DNA from 3 places in the Streptomyces sp. NPDC005648 genome. Region 3 is predicted to be linked to each of the others. Evidence: riboswitches for the same ligand, from Rfam matches in the RefSeq annotation. Region 3 holds a riboswitch; each other region holds the start of a gene.

What was found. A riboswitch is a leader RNA that binds a small molecule or an ion and turns the genes downstream of it on or off. The one in region 3 is predicted to bind thiamine pyrophosphate.
Region 1: linked by a shared signal. The riboswitch ahead of ABZT17_RS25310 (thiamine ABC transporter substrate-binding protein) and the one ahead of thiO (glycine oxidase ThiO) in region 3 are both predicted to bind thiamine pyrophosphate.
Region 2: linked by a shared signal. The riboswitch ahead of thiC (phosphomethylpyrimidine synthase ThiC) and the one ahead of thiO (glycine oxidase ThiO) in region 3 are both predicted to bind thiamine pyrophosphate.

Annotation. Positions count from the first base shown of each region.
Region 1 is NZ_JBEXCS010000046.1:66,046-70,437, reverse strand. It holds gene ABZT17_RS25315 (iron ABC transporter permease) at 1-412, opposite strand, end outside; gene ABZT17_RS25310 (thiamine ABC transporter substrate-binding protein) at 469-1,584, opposite strand; TPP riboswitch at 1,581-1,688, opposite strand; gene rlmN (23S rRNA (adenine(2503)-C(2))-methyltransferase RlmN) at 1,746-2,852, opposite strand; gene ABZT17_RS25300 (hypothetical protein) at 3,031-3,438, shown strand; gene ABZT17_RS25295 (SRPBCC family protein) at 3,654-4,103, opposite strand; gene ABZT17_RS25290 (phosphatidate cytidylyltransferase) at 4,190-4,392, opposite strand, start outside.
Region 2 is NZ_JBEXCS010000030.1:58,095-62,486, reverse strand. It holds gene ABZT17_RS19295 (YibE/F family protein) at 1-1,315, opposite strand, end outside; TPP riboswitch at 1,657-1,853, shown strand; gene thiC (phosphomethylpyrimidine synthase ThiC) at 1,846-3,624, shown strand; gene ABZT17_RS19285 (TetR/AcrR family transcriptional regulator) at 3,957-4,392, opposite strand, start outside.
Region 3 is NZ_JBEXCS010000011.1:46,352-50,743, reverse strand. It holds gene thiE (thiamine phosphate synthase) at 1-516, opposite strand, end outside; gene ABZT17_RS08985 (Rv2175c family DNA-binding protein) at 686-1,057, opposite strand; gene ABZT17_RS08980 (FAD-dependent oxidoreductase) at 1,122-2,318, opposite strand; TPP riboswitch at 2,487-2,598, shown strand; gene thiO (glycine oxidase ThiO) at 2,596-3,750, shown strand; gene thiS (sulfur carrier protein ThiS) at 3,747-3,947, shown strand; gene ABZT17_RS08965 (thiazole synthase) at 3,951-4,392, shown strand, end outside.

The DNA of each region.
Region 1 (4,392 bases), on a different contig from region 3:
CGTAGTTGAAGAAGACATGCGCCAGCAGAATGGCCCACACGGTGGTGTCCAGCCGTACGCCCCACCACTCGTCGAGCAGTCCGCCGCGTCCGACGAGCGCGAGGAACGCCGTACCGACGACGACCGTCGGCAGTACGAAGGGAACGGTGACGACGGCCCGCAGCACCTGCTTGCCGGGGAAGTCGAAGCGCGCGAAGACGTACGCGCCCGGGAGCGCGATCAGCAGCGTGAGCGCGGTGGAGGCGAGCGCCTGCCAGGTGGTGAACCACAGGACGTGCCGGATGTCGGACTGGGTGACGACGTCCAGGAGCCGGCCGAACCGCCAGGTCCCGTCCACCTTCAGCCCGCGCGCCACGATCGCGGCGACGGGCCAGGCGAAGAACACCGCGAAGAACGCGACGGGCAGGGCCATCAGCCCGAGCCGCGCCGCGTTCCCGCGCGAGACCCTGGTCCTGGAGGGCCGGGGCGCTACCTCAGTACGAGCGACGTCCACGACTTGACCCACTGGTCACGGTCGGCGGCGATCTTCGTCGGCGCCATGGTCTCGGGGTCCTTGGCCGCGGGACCGTACTCGGTGAACTCCTTGGGCACGGCCGCCCCCTGGACGACCGGGTAGACGAACATGTTCAGCGGCATGTCCTCCTGGAACTCCTTGCCCACCAGGAAGTCGATGAAGGCCTTGCCGCCCTTGGTGTTCTTCGCGTTGCTCAGCAGCCCCGCGTACTCGATCTGCCGGAAGCAGGTCCCGTACGACACTCCCGTCGGCGCGGTCTTCGGGCGCGGGTCGGCGAAGACGACCTCGGCGGGCGGGGAGGAGGCGTAGGAGACGACGAGCGGGCGGTCCGCCTTGGCCTTCCTGCCGCCGGCCGAGCCCGAGAACTCCTCGTTGTAGGCCTGCTCCCAGCCGTCGACGACCTTGACGCCGTTGGCCTTGAGCTTCTTCCAGTAGTCCTGCCAGCCTCCCCCACTCTCGGCTTCGCTCGAGCGGGAGGTGCCCCCATCGCCGTACCGGGCGGCGGTGCCGAGCAGGAAGCCGAGGCCGGGCGAGGAGGTGGAGGCGTTCTCGGTGACGAGGAGGTTCTTGTACGCCGGCTTGATCAGGTCGTCGAACGACTGGGGCGGGGTCAGCTTGTGCTCGCTGAAGTAGGCCTTGTCGTAGTTGACGCAGATGTCGCCGTAGTCGATGGGGGTGACCCGGTGCTTGTCCTGGTCGACGCGGTAGGGGGACAGGATGGCGTCGGCGCCCTTGGCCTCGTAGGACTGGAAGAGTCCGTTGTCGAGGGCCCGCGAGAGGAGGGTGTTGTCGACCCCGAAGAAGACGTCGCCCTGGGGGTTGTCCTTGGTGAGGATCGCCTTGTTGACGGCCTGTCCGGCGTCGCCGCTCTTGAGGACCCTGACCTTGTAGCCGGACTGCTTCTCGAAGTCGGCGAGGACGTTCTTCGAGACGGCCCATGAGTCATGGCTGACGAGGGTGACCGTCTTGGAGCCGCCGGCCGATCCGCTGCCGCCGGACCCCGACCCGCACGCGGACAGCGTGACGAGACCGAGGCCGACGACGGCAGCCGCATACTTCTTGATGTTCACGGTGATGACCGAACTTCCTACCCAGAATGACCTGGGCGAGGTTCAGAGGGTCTGCGGCCCGATCGCCGCACTCTCAGCGCTGTCGCGCTCCCCTGTCGGATATGAAGATGTCGTACGAAACGAAGACGTGCGAACGAAGATGTGCGTATGACCCGGTCAGGTTACCGCTCGGTGGCGGCGAGCTGTCCACAGGCCCCGTCGATCTCCTGACCACGGGTGTCCCGGATGGTCACCGGCACACCGTGCGCGGCGATGGCCTCGACGAACGCCTTCTCGTCCGCCGGCCGGGACGCGGTCCACTTCGAGCCGGGGGTCGGGTTGAGCGGAATGAGGTTGACGTGCACCGGCTTGCCCCGGAGCAGCCGCCCGAGTCGGTCTCCGCGCCAGGCCTGGTCATTGATGTCGCGGATGAGCGCGTACTCGATGCTCAGCCGCCGTCCGCTCTTCTCGACGTACTCGAACCCGGCGTCGAGGACCTCGCGCACCTTCCACCGCGTGTTCACGGGGACGAGGGTGTCGCGCAGCTCGTCGTCCGGGGCGTGCAGCGAGATGGCGAGCCGGCACTTGAAGCCCTCGTCGGCGAACCGGTGGATGGCCGGGACCAGTCCGACGGTCGAGACGGTGATACCGCGCTGCGAGAGCCCGAGCCCGTCGGGGCTGGGGTCGGTGAGGGCTCGGACGGCGCCGACCACGCGCTTGTAGTTGGCGAGCGGCTCGCCCATCCCCATGAAGACGATGTTGGACAGCCGCGCGGGCCCGCCCGGCACCTCTCCGTCCCTGAGCGCCCGCATCCCGTCGACGATCTGATGCACGATCTCGGCGGTGGACAGATTCCGGTCGAGACCGGCCTGTCCGGTGGCGCAGAACGGACAGTTCATACCGCATCCGGCCTGTGAGCTGATACACATGGTCACCCGGTCCGGGTACCGCATCAGCACGGACTCGACGAGCGTCCCGTCGAACAGCCGCCACAGCGTCTTGCGCGTGGTCCCCTGGTCGGTCGACAGATGCCGTACGACGGTCATCAGCTCGGGAAGCAGCGCCTCCCGCAGCTTGGGGCGCGCCGCGGCCGGGATGTCGGTCCACTCCGCCGGGTCGTGCGCGTAGCGCGCGAAGTAGTGCTGCGAGAGCTGCTTGGCGCGAAACGGCTTCTCACCGATCTCGGCAACCGCCTCCTTGCGCTCGGCAGGCGTGAGATCGGCAAGATGCCGCGGCGGCTTCTGGGCTCCGCGGGGGGCGACGAATGTGAGTTCTCCGGGCTTAGGCATGGCTGTACCAGTGTCGCAGATCGCCGCGCCTCTCCTTCCCGGTCGTCGGGGCGGGGGTGTAGCGGGCTACACCCCCGATCCGGGTGGAGGGTTCCTCGTGGTGGTGGCGGAGCGCCGGGATCGTAGGGGGCACACAGCGCCACGCATACGGCGCCACGTCTTTCGGAGGAGACCGTCCATGGCCGCCAACCGTCGTCGCCGACGTCGTATCACCACCCTCGCCACCGCCGCGGCAGCCGTCGCGCTGACCGCCGGGCTCGTGACCGGCTGCAATCCCGACGACGTCGACAACTCGCTGGACTGCGCCCGGAACTACGACACCATCGCGGACAGTCTGAAGGCGATCCACGAGGCCGGGCGGGACGCGGCCGCCGACCCCTCGCGGACCGACGAGTCCATCGACACCATCGAGAAGAACCTCGACAAGATCGACGCCAAGGCGGACGACGGCAAGGTCGGCAAGGCCGTGGACGACCTGAACCGGGCCGTCGCCGACTACAACAAGGCCGTCCTGAACGGGGAGAACCCGGACTCCTCGAAGATCGACGAGGCGGCCGGCAAGCTGAAGGACGTGTGCACCTCGTGAGCCGCCAGGGCGTGTTGCGAAAATCCCGTCGTCCGCCCGGAGGGCGGGCCGGGCAGCGTCATGGGGTCCCCCCGCGCGAGGTTGTTCGAGCGTGGGGGAGCGTGCTCTCGGCGTGCCGGGCGGAAGCCCTCGTACTGGTTGTACGTGGGTTCCGCCCGGTGCGGCGAGAGTGCGTGCCAGGCGTCGAGCGGCAGGCGGGACTTTCGCAACACGCCCTAGGCGGCCCCGTGCTCCAGCCTGTCCTTGAGCAGTTGCTCGTTGCGTGGCAACTCCTTGCGGACCTGGGGACGTACGACGAGGGGCAGCAGGACCTTGCCCACGCCGTGTCCCTCGAAGTCGAGCTCCATGGTCACGCGGGCTCGGCGGCCGTCGTCGATCGGCTCGACCTCGCCGTGGAAGTTGCCCCTGATCGGACCGTCGATGCCCCGCACGGTCCAGCTGTGCGGTGGGTCGTACTCGGTGTACTCCATCGTCATCGGGATCTCGCGGCGTCCTATGCGGCGGGTGACCCTGACCTGGGAGCCGGTGTGGAGCGGACCCTCGTCGAGCCGCTCCGCGGAGACCGCGCTCAGCTGCCATTCCGGCATGTGGGACGGGTCGATCACATACGCGTAGACATCTTCCGCGGCGCGGTCGACGTCGACGGATTCTCGGATGATGGTCATGGCATGACCCCCTTGGAGGGTTTACACCGGAATCGTCCCACTCGGCCGACGCCCACGCCATCGAACGAGCGGGACCCCCGGATCCCTCAGCCGGACCCCACGAACAGAACCAGCAGCAGCCACACCACCGGCGCCGTGGGCAGCAGCGAGTCCAGGCGGTCCATGATGCCGCCGTGGCCCGGGAGCAGGGTGCCCATGTCCTTGATGCCCAGGTCGCGTTTGATCATCGACTCGCCGAGGTCGCCCAGCGTGGCGCTGGCCGCGACCGCGAGGCCGAGGAGCAGGCCCT
Region 2 (4,392 bases), on a different contig from region 3:
CTGCGGTGGTCGTCCCCTGTCCCGGTCGGTCCGCGGAGACCACCAAGGCCGCGAGCAGCGTCGTGACCGGTACCGAGGCGACCAGGCCGATCGAGCCCACCAGGGTGCGGACGATCTCCTCCGCGACCAGCTCGCTGTTGGCGACCGTGCCCACACTGCTCTGCGCGATGGAGAAGAGCAGCAGCAATGGCAGAGCGGCACCCGCGTAGGCGAGCACCAGGGTGTTCACGACGGACGCGATGTGGTCGCGGCCGATGCGGATGCCGGCCCGGTACAGGCCGCGCCAGCCCGTGGACGGGTTCGCCTCGTGCAGCTCCCACACCGCCGATGTCTGGGTGACCGTCACATCGTCGAGGACACCCAGCGAGCCGATGATGACGCCCGCGAGCAGCAGACCGCTCATGTCGATCGACGGATACAGACCGTGGATGAGGCCGGTGTTGTCGTCGGTGTTGCCGGTGAGCGCCGCCCAGCCGATGAACAGCGAGCCGAGCACACCGATCAGCACCAGCGAGATCAACGTGCCCAGGACCGCCACGGAGGTCCGTGCCGACAGACCGTGGCACATGTAGAGGGCGATCAGCATGATGGCGCTCGACCCGATCACCGCCACGAGCAGCGGGTTCGAGCCCTGCAGGATCGCGGGCAGAATGAAGAAGTTGAGGATCAGGAAGCTGATCGCGAGCGCGACCAGTGCCATCACGCCCCGCAACCGGCCGACGATCACGACGGCGACCGCGAAGATACCGGCGAGCAGCGCCATCGGGAAGCGCCGGTTGACGTCGGTGACCGAGTACTGCAGGTCCTTGGGGGCCGAGGGCTCGTAGGCCGCCACGACCTTCTCGCCCTCGTGCAGCTGCCGGGACTGGTCGGGCTGCACGATCTCGGTGAACGTACGGCCCTTGTCCTTGCCGCTGTCGACGCGGACCGTCGCCTTCTTGCAGGCGTTGTCGGACAGTTTCTGGGGGGAGGAGCTCCCACCGACGGACGTATCGCCGGTCGAGCTTCCGCCAGAAGCGTTGACGGACTTGCAGCTCACGCTCACGACCTTGGTGACGGTCGCCTGCTGGGTCTGCCGGTCGAAACCCACCCCCGTGCGTTGATGCCCCGGGGCCCCACCTGGCCACAGCATCACAAGCCCGACCACGACGGCCGCGGCGAACGGGATGAGGATCGCCGCGATGACCTTGCGCAGATGCTTGGAGACGGGTGCCGCCGGGCCATGGCTGTGACTGTGGCCGTGGCCGCCCCCGGAGCCGGATCCATGACCGCTGTGCCCCTGAAGGCCGTGCCCTTGGGCGCCGTGTCCTGGCACACCGTGCCCATCTCCGTGCCCATGGTCTGCGTGCGCGTGCTCTCCCTGCGCATGACCGAGGTGCCCAGGACCGGCATGCCCAGGACCCGCGTGCCCAGGACCGGCGTGCCCGGAGCCCGAGGGCCCCTGCCCGCCGCCCTGTTCGTACGTGTGCCCATAGCCGTGCCTCTGCTCGTAGCCCGCGCCGGGAGCGCGGCCGTCGGCGCTTCCGGGGCCGGGCCGGCGGGGCGGCTCCGGTGGCGGATACGGGGGCTGATGCGTGGTGGTCACCGCCCGATCATCGCAAGAACGACAGGGGCCCTCTGTTCAGCGCGCCCGAATTGACGCTAGCGTGGAGGCACCTTTGCACACGCGGGAGCTCGGAGCACCGGGCTGAGAGGGCGCTGACCTCCGTCCCAGCGATGTTTCACGTGGAACATCACCGAACTCGGGTGATGTTCGCCACGGACCACGAAACATCGACAGATGGAAGCCGCTGCGTCGACCGCTGAACCTGTTACCGGGTAATGCCGGCGTAGGGAGTAGGTCTCATGACCATCAAGGACGCACGCACGCCTGCCTCCACTCAGAACGGCGAGGCCGGGAAGTCCATCGGCTGGCACAAGGCGTACGTCGAGGGTTCGCGCCCCGACCTGCGGGTGCCGGTCCGCCAGGTGCATCTCACCAACGGGCAGTCGGTCACGCTCTACGACACCTCGGGCCCGTACACCGATCCGCTTGCCGAGACGGATGTCCGTCGGGGCCTCACTCCGGTGCGGGAGAACTGGATCATCGCCCGCGGTGACACCGAGGAGTACGCGGGCCGCCCGGTCCGTCCCGAGGACGACGGCATCAAGCACACCTCTCCGCGGGGAGGCGACCTGCGCAACCTCGACGCGGTCTTCCCCGGTCGGCCTCGCCTGCCGCGCCGAAGCCGGGACGGCGGGGCGGTGACGCAACTGGCGTACGCACGTCGGGGTGAGATCACGCCCGAGATGGAGTTCGTGGCCGTACGGGAGAACGTCGCGCCGGAAGTCGTACGCGAGGAGATCGCGGCGGGCCGTGCGGTGCTGCCGGCGAACGTCAATCACCCGGAGATCGAGCCGATGATCATCGGCAAGCGGTTCCTGGTGAAGGTGAACGCCAACATCGGCAACTCCGCGGTGACGTCCTCCATCGAGGAGGAGGTGGAGAAGATGACCTGGGCGACCCGCTGGGGCGCCGACACAGTCATGGACCTGTCCACCGGCCGCAACATCCACACCACCCGCGAATGGGTGCTGCGCAACTCCCCCGTCCCCATCGGCACCGTGCCGCTCTACCAGGCCCTGGAGAAGGTCGACGGCCGTGCCGAGGAACTGACCTGGGAGATCTACAAGGACACGGTCATCGAACAGGCCGAGCAGGGCGTGGACTACATGACCGTCCACGCGGGCGTCCGACTGCCGTTCGTGCCGCTCACCGCCAACCGCAAGACGGGCATCGTCTCGCGCGGAGGCTCGATCATGGCGGCCTGGTGCCTCGCACACCACAAGGAGAGCTTCCTCTACGAGAACTTCGAGGAACTCTGCGAGATCCTCGCCGCCTACGACGTCACGTATTCGCTCGGCGACGGTCTGAGGCCCGGTTCGATCGCGGACGCCAACGACGAGGCACAGTTCGCGGAGTTGAGGACGCTCGGGGAACTCAACACGATCGCCAAGCGTTTCCACGTACAGACGATGATCGAGGGCCCGGGACATGTCCCGATGCACAAGATCAAGGAGAACATCGAACTTCAGCAGGAGATCTGCGATGAAGCCCCGTTCTATACGCTCGGCCCGCTGACGACGGACGTCGCGCCCGCGTACGACCACATCACCTCGGGCATCGGCGCCGCGATGATCGCCTGGTGGGGCACGGCGATGCTCTGCTACGTGACGCCCAAGGAGCACCTGGGCCTGCCCAACCGGGACGACGTCAAGACCGGCGTCATCACCTACAAGATCGCCGCCCATGCGGCCGACCTCGCCAAGGGCCACCCGGGTGCGCAGGACTGGGACGACGCGTTGTCCGACGCTCGCTTCGAGTTCCGGTGGGAGGACCAGTTCAACCTCGCTCTGGACCCGGACACGGCACGGGAGTTCCACGACGAGACCCTCCCCGCGGAGCCGGCCAAGACGGCCCACTTCTGCTCGATGTGCGGGCCGAAGTTCTGCTCGATGAAGATCTCCCAGGACATCCGCCGTGAGCACGGCGGGAGCCGGGAGGAGATCGAGGACGGCATGGCGCAGAAGTCGAAGGAGTTCGCGGCGAGCGGGAACCGGGTGTACTTGCCGCTGGCGGACTAGCCGTTGTCTTGCGGGGCAGCCCCCACCTCATGGCGGAGTCGCGGGCTGCCCTGCTCCGTCGTCGACCTGAGGTTCTTTCCAGTCGTCGAAGCCGGAGTCTTCCCCCGTGTCGGACACCTTGCATGCCTGGTCGTCGCCTGACCGGTAACCAGCCCAGGTCTCGTAGCAGGCTTCCGGGTCTCCGGTAATGGGTTCAAAAGCGCTGCCGGCGGGCGTAGTTCGCGTCCTCGTGGAACCTTGCCTCGTCGTGGTGGGCATTGAACCGCTCGGCGTACTCAAGGGTCCTCTCGGCCGAATGGCGTGCCAGTCACCAACACGAAGAGGGGCGGCTTCTATCGGTGCGTGCGGAGTCCGTCGAGGATGAGCGCAAGCATGCGGGGAGCGCGGTCTTCGGGGCTGGAAGCGGCACGCCAGAGCGCGCCGGTGAGCTGGAGGAAGTCGCCGGGGTCAGCGTCCGCTCGGATGCTCCCGTCCCGCTTGCCGGCGTCGAGGATCTCGGTGATCGCGCCAATGACCGGCCCGTAGCTCTGCTCGCTGATCGCCTGGTGCGCGCCGGGGCTGAGCGCGTCGCCGAGGCCGTGCTTCCTGCGCATCGCCTCGACGAGGTTCGTCGTCCAGTGGCGGAGCGCTTCCAGCGGCGGCATCCGGGCCAGCAGATCGGGCCCGGTGGCGGTGATGCGGGTGACCTCGTCCTGGTAGACGGCGAGGACCAGTGCCTCGCGGGTGGGGAAGTTGCGGTACAGGGTGCCGGCGCCGACTCCGGCGCGC
Region 3 (4,392 bases):
GATGGCGAACCAGGGGCGGCCGGTGCCCAGGGCGGCGGTGAAGCGGACCAGGTCGAGACCAGGTGCGTGACGGCCGGGCTTGGTGGGGGTGGGCCAGCAGGGACCGGTGCAGAAGTAGTCCACGCCCTGCTGGGCGGCGGCCTCGGCGGCCTCCGCCTCCGCATGGGTGGAGCGGCCTATCAGGACGTCGTCGCCGAGGATCGCGCGGGCCGCGGGGACCGGCAGGTCGCCCTGGCCCAGGTGGAGTACGTCGGCGCCGGCCGCGTGGGCGACGTCCGCGCGGTCGTTGACGGCGAGCAGCCTGCCGTGGCGGGCGCAGGCGTCGGCGAGGACCTTCAGGTGCTCCAGCTCCTCGGCCGCCTCCATGCCCTTGTCGCGCAGCTGCACGATGTCGACACCGCCCGCCAGGACGGCGTCCAGGAACTCCGGCAGGTCGCCCCGGCTCCTGCGGGCGTCCGTGCAGAGATAGAGCCGGGCGTCGGCGAGCCGCGCGCGGGCGTCGGTGGTGGCGGGCATACGGGTGTCCCCCGGTGTCGGTGGTGTACGGGCCGCGGACCGGTGCGGTCGGCCGCGACCGGGCCGTGGTGAACCACGGGCGTGGCTCGGCGGGCCGCGGTCGACCGCGGCCGTGGCGGCGCCGGCCACGGCCCGTACTCCGGACGGTGTTCGGATCAGGCCGCTGCGATCAGACGGCGAGCGCCTGGGCCCGGCGCTTCACCTCCGTGCCGCGATTCTCGCTGAGGGCCTGGGCGGGGGTGCCGGGCAGGCTCTCGTCGGGGGTGAAGAGCCATTCCAGCATCTCTTCGTCGGTGAAGCCGTCGTCCCGCAGGAGCGTCAGGGTGCCGGTCAGGCCCTTGACGACCTTCTGCTCGGCCCCGTCGATGAAGGCGGCGGGGACGTGCAGCGCGCGGTTCTCACCACGGCGTACGGCGATGAGCTGACCCTCCTTGATCAGCTGCCGCACACGCACCACGTCGATGCCGAGCAGCTCGGCGATGTCGGGCACGGTGAGCCAGGCGGGGACGAGAGCATCGATCTTTGCGTCAATCTCGGTCACGGGACAAGCCTGCCATCCGGCACTGACAGTCGGAAGTCGGGACCGTCCGACCAGGGGGGAAGTGTCACGCCGTGACCGATTTCAGAGGCCTCGCCGGGTCCGCCAGCAGTTCCGCGTCCATCGCGGTGCCGGCCTCGATCAGCCGCCGTCCCTGGGCCAGGTCGCGCGGCCGGCCCACCGCCAGCAGAGCGACCAGGCGGTTCTCGCGCAGCCAGCAGACCGACCAGGCGGGTCCGGACGGCTCACCGCGCCAGACGGTCCGGTCGGCGGACGCGTGGTGGCCGGCGTACTGGACGAAGCGGCCGAACTGCTCGGACCAGAAGTACGGGACGGGGTCGTAGACCACCGGGAGCTCCCCCGTGGCCTCGCCGATGATGTTCGCCGCGACCGTGCGCGGGCCCTGGAGGGCGTTGTCCCAGTGGTGGACCAGCAGCCGCTCGCCGTACCGGCCCGAGGGGAAGGAGGCGCAGTCGCCGACCGCGTAGACGTCCGGTGCCGAGGTGCGCAGACGGTCGTCGGCCACGACCTCGCGGTGGGCCCCGAGGGCGATGCCGGAACCGGCCAGCCAGGCGGTCGCGGGGCGGGCGCCGATGCCGACCACCACGGCGCCCGCGGGCACGCGCGTGCCGTCGTCGAGGACGACCGCGCCGGGTTCGACGCGCTCCACGCGCGCGCGGGTGCGCAGCACGGCGCCCGCGTCGTCGTACCAGGCGGCCATGGGCGCGGCCACCTCGGCGGGCAGGGCGCCCGCAAGCGGCCGGTCGGCGGCCTCCACCACGGTCACCGCGCAGCCCGCCTCGCGCGCGGCGGTGGCGAACTCGGCGCCGATCCAGCCCGCGCCGACGACCACGATGTCGTGCTGCCGGGCGAGCACGGGCCGCAGCCGCTCGGCGTCGTCCAGGGTGCGCAGCAGATGGACGCCGGGCACCCCCTCGGCGCCGGGCAGCATGATGGGTTCGGCGCCGGTGGCGAGGACCAGGACCTCGTACGGGACCGGTCCGGCCTCGGTGTCCAGTTCGTGCTCGCCGGGGCGCACGCCCAGCACCTCGCGCCCCAGCCGCAGTTCGATGCCGAGCGCCTCGAAGTCGACGTCGAAGGCGGAGCCCTCCGACTTGCCGAGCAGGACGGCCTTGGACAGCGGTGGCCGGTCGTACGGCTGGTGGGGCTCGGCGCCGATCAGGGTGACGGTGCCCTGGAAGCCCTGTTCGCGCAGGGCCACCGCGGTCTGTACGCCGGCCATGCCCGCGCCGACCACGACCACCCGCCGCTGAGACTGCGTCGTCTGCTCGCTCACCTGATCACCATAGACAACTGACAAATTGTCAGTCAGGGGTCGTGCTCCGTGAGCTGTTGCACACCGCCGGTGAGCGACGAGGCGGCCGGAGGCTCCCTTACCGAGCGTCGGGGCTCGGGCTAGGGTGGCCGACGTACAAGCACTCGCGGGAGCCCGGACGCACCGGGCTGAGAGGGAGGCTGGCGGCCTCCGACCGTACGAACCTGATCCGGGTCATGCCGGCGAAGGGAGGGGCTGGACGCCCATGTCGTCACGTACGTCAGACGTCCTCGTCGTCGGGGGCGGGATCATCGGCCTGGTCACGGCGTGGCGGGCCGCGCAGCGCGGGTTCGCCACCGCCGTCGTGGACCCGGAGCCGGGCGGCGGGGCCGCCCGGGTGGCCGCCGGGATGCTCGCCGCCGTCACGGAGCTGCACTACGGCGAGCAGACCCTGCTCGGTCTGAACCTCGCCTCGGCCCGTCGCTACCCCGACTTCGCGGCCGAGCTCACCGACGCCACCGGCCACGACCTCGGCTACCGGCGGTGCGGCACCCTCGCCGTCGCCCTGGACGCCGACGACCGCGCCCATCTGCGCGAACTGCACGCGCTGCAGCGGCAGTCGGGGCTGGAGTCCGAGTGGTTGTCCGGGCGCGACTGCCGGCGCCTGGAGCCGATGCTCGCGCCGGGCGTGCGCGGGGGGCTCAGGGCCGACGGCGACCACCAGATCGACCCGCGGCGCCTGGCGGGCGCGCTCGTGGCCGCGTGCGAACGGGCGGGGGTCGTCTTCCACCGGGTGTGGGCCGAGCGTTTCGAGGTCGTACGGGACCGGGCCGCGGGTGTCACCACGGCCGACGGCACCGAGCTGGGCGCGGGCCAGGTGGTACTGGCCGCGGGGAGCCTCAGCGGGCGGCTGCCGGGCGTCCCGGACGACGTCCTGCCGCCCGTACGGCCCGTGAAGGGGCAGGTGCTGCGGCTGACCGTGCCGAAGCGCCACGCGCCCTTCCTGAGCCGTACCGTGCGCGCGGTGGTCCGGGGCAGCCATGTCTACCTGGTGCCGCGCGAGAACGGCGAGCTGGTGATCGGCGCGACCAGCGAGGAGCTGGGCTGGGACACCACGGTCACCGCGGGCGGGGTGTACGAGCTGCTGCGCGACGCGCACGAGCTGGTCCCTGGCATCACCGAGCTGCCCCTGACGGAGACCCGGGCCGGGCTGCGCCCGGGCTCCCCCGACAACGCGCCCCTGCTCGGCCCGAGCGGGCTGGACGGCCTGCTGCTGGCCACCGGCCACTACCGCAACGGCGTGCTGCTCACCCCGGTCACCGGCGACGCCCTGGCGCACGCCCTGGCCACCGGTGACCTCCCGGAGGTGGCCCGCCCGTTCACCCCGAGGCGCTTCACCCGCGTGGAGCAGCCGGCATGAACATCTCCGTCAACGGTCAGGCGCGGGAGTTCGCCCCCGGCACGGCCCTCGACACCGTCGTGCGCGCCCTGACCCCGGCTCCCTCCGGAGTGGCCGCCGCCCTGAACGAGACCGTCGTCCCGCGCGCCCAGTGGCCCGCGACACCCCTCTCCGAGGGGGACCGCGTCGAGGTCCTGACCGCCGTCCAAGGAGGCTGACCCATGGCCGACGACCCCTTCGTCCTCGGCGGTACGTCCTTCACGTCCCGCCTGATCATGGGCACCGGCGGCGCCCCCAGCCTGGAGGTGCTGGAGCGGGCGCTCGTCGAGTCCGGCACCGAGCTGACCACGGTCGCCATGCGCCGGGTGGACCCGTCGGTGCACGGTTCCGTGCTGTCCGTCCTCGACCGGCTCGGCATCCGGGTGCTGCCGAACACGGCCGGCTGCTTCACCGCCGGCGAGGCCGTCCTCACCGCCCGTCTCGCGCGGGAGGCGCTGGGCACCGATCTGGTCAAGCTGGAGGTCATCGCCGACGAGCGCACCCTGCTGCCCGACCCGATCGAGCTGCTGGACGCCGCCGAGACCCTGGTCGACGACGGTTTCACGGTGCTGCCGTACACGAACGACGACCCGGTGCTGGCCCGGAAGCTGGAGGACGTGGGCT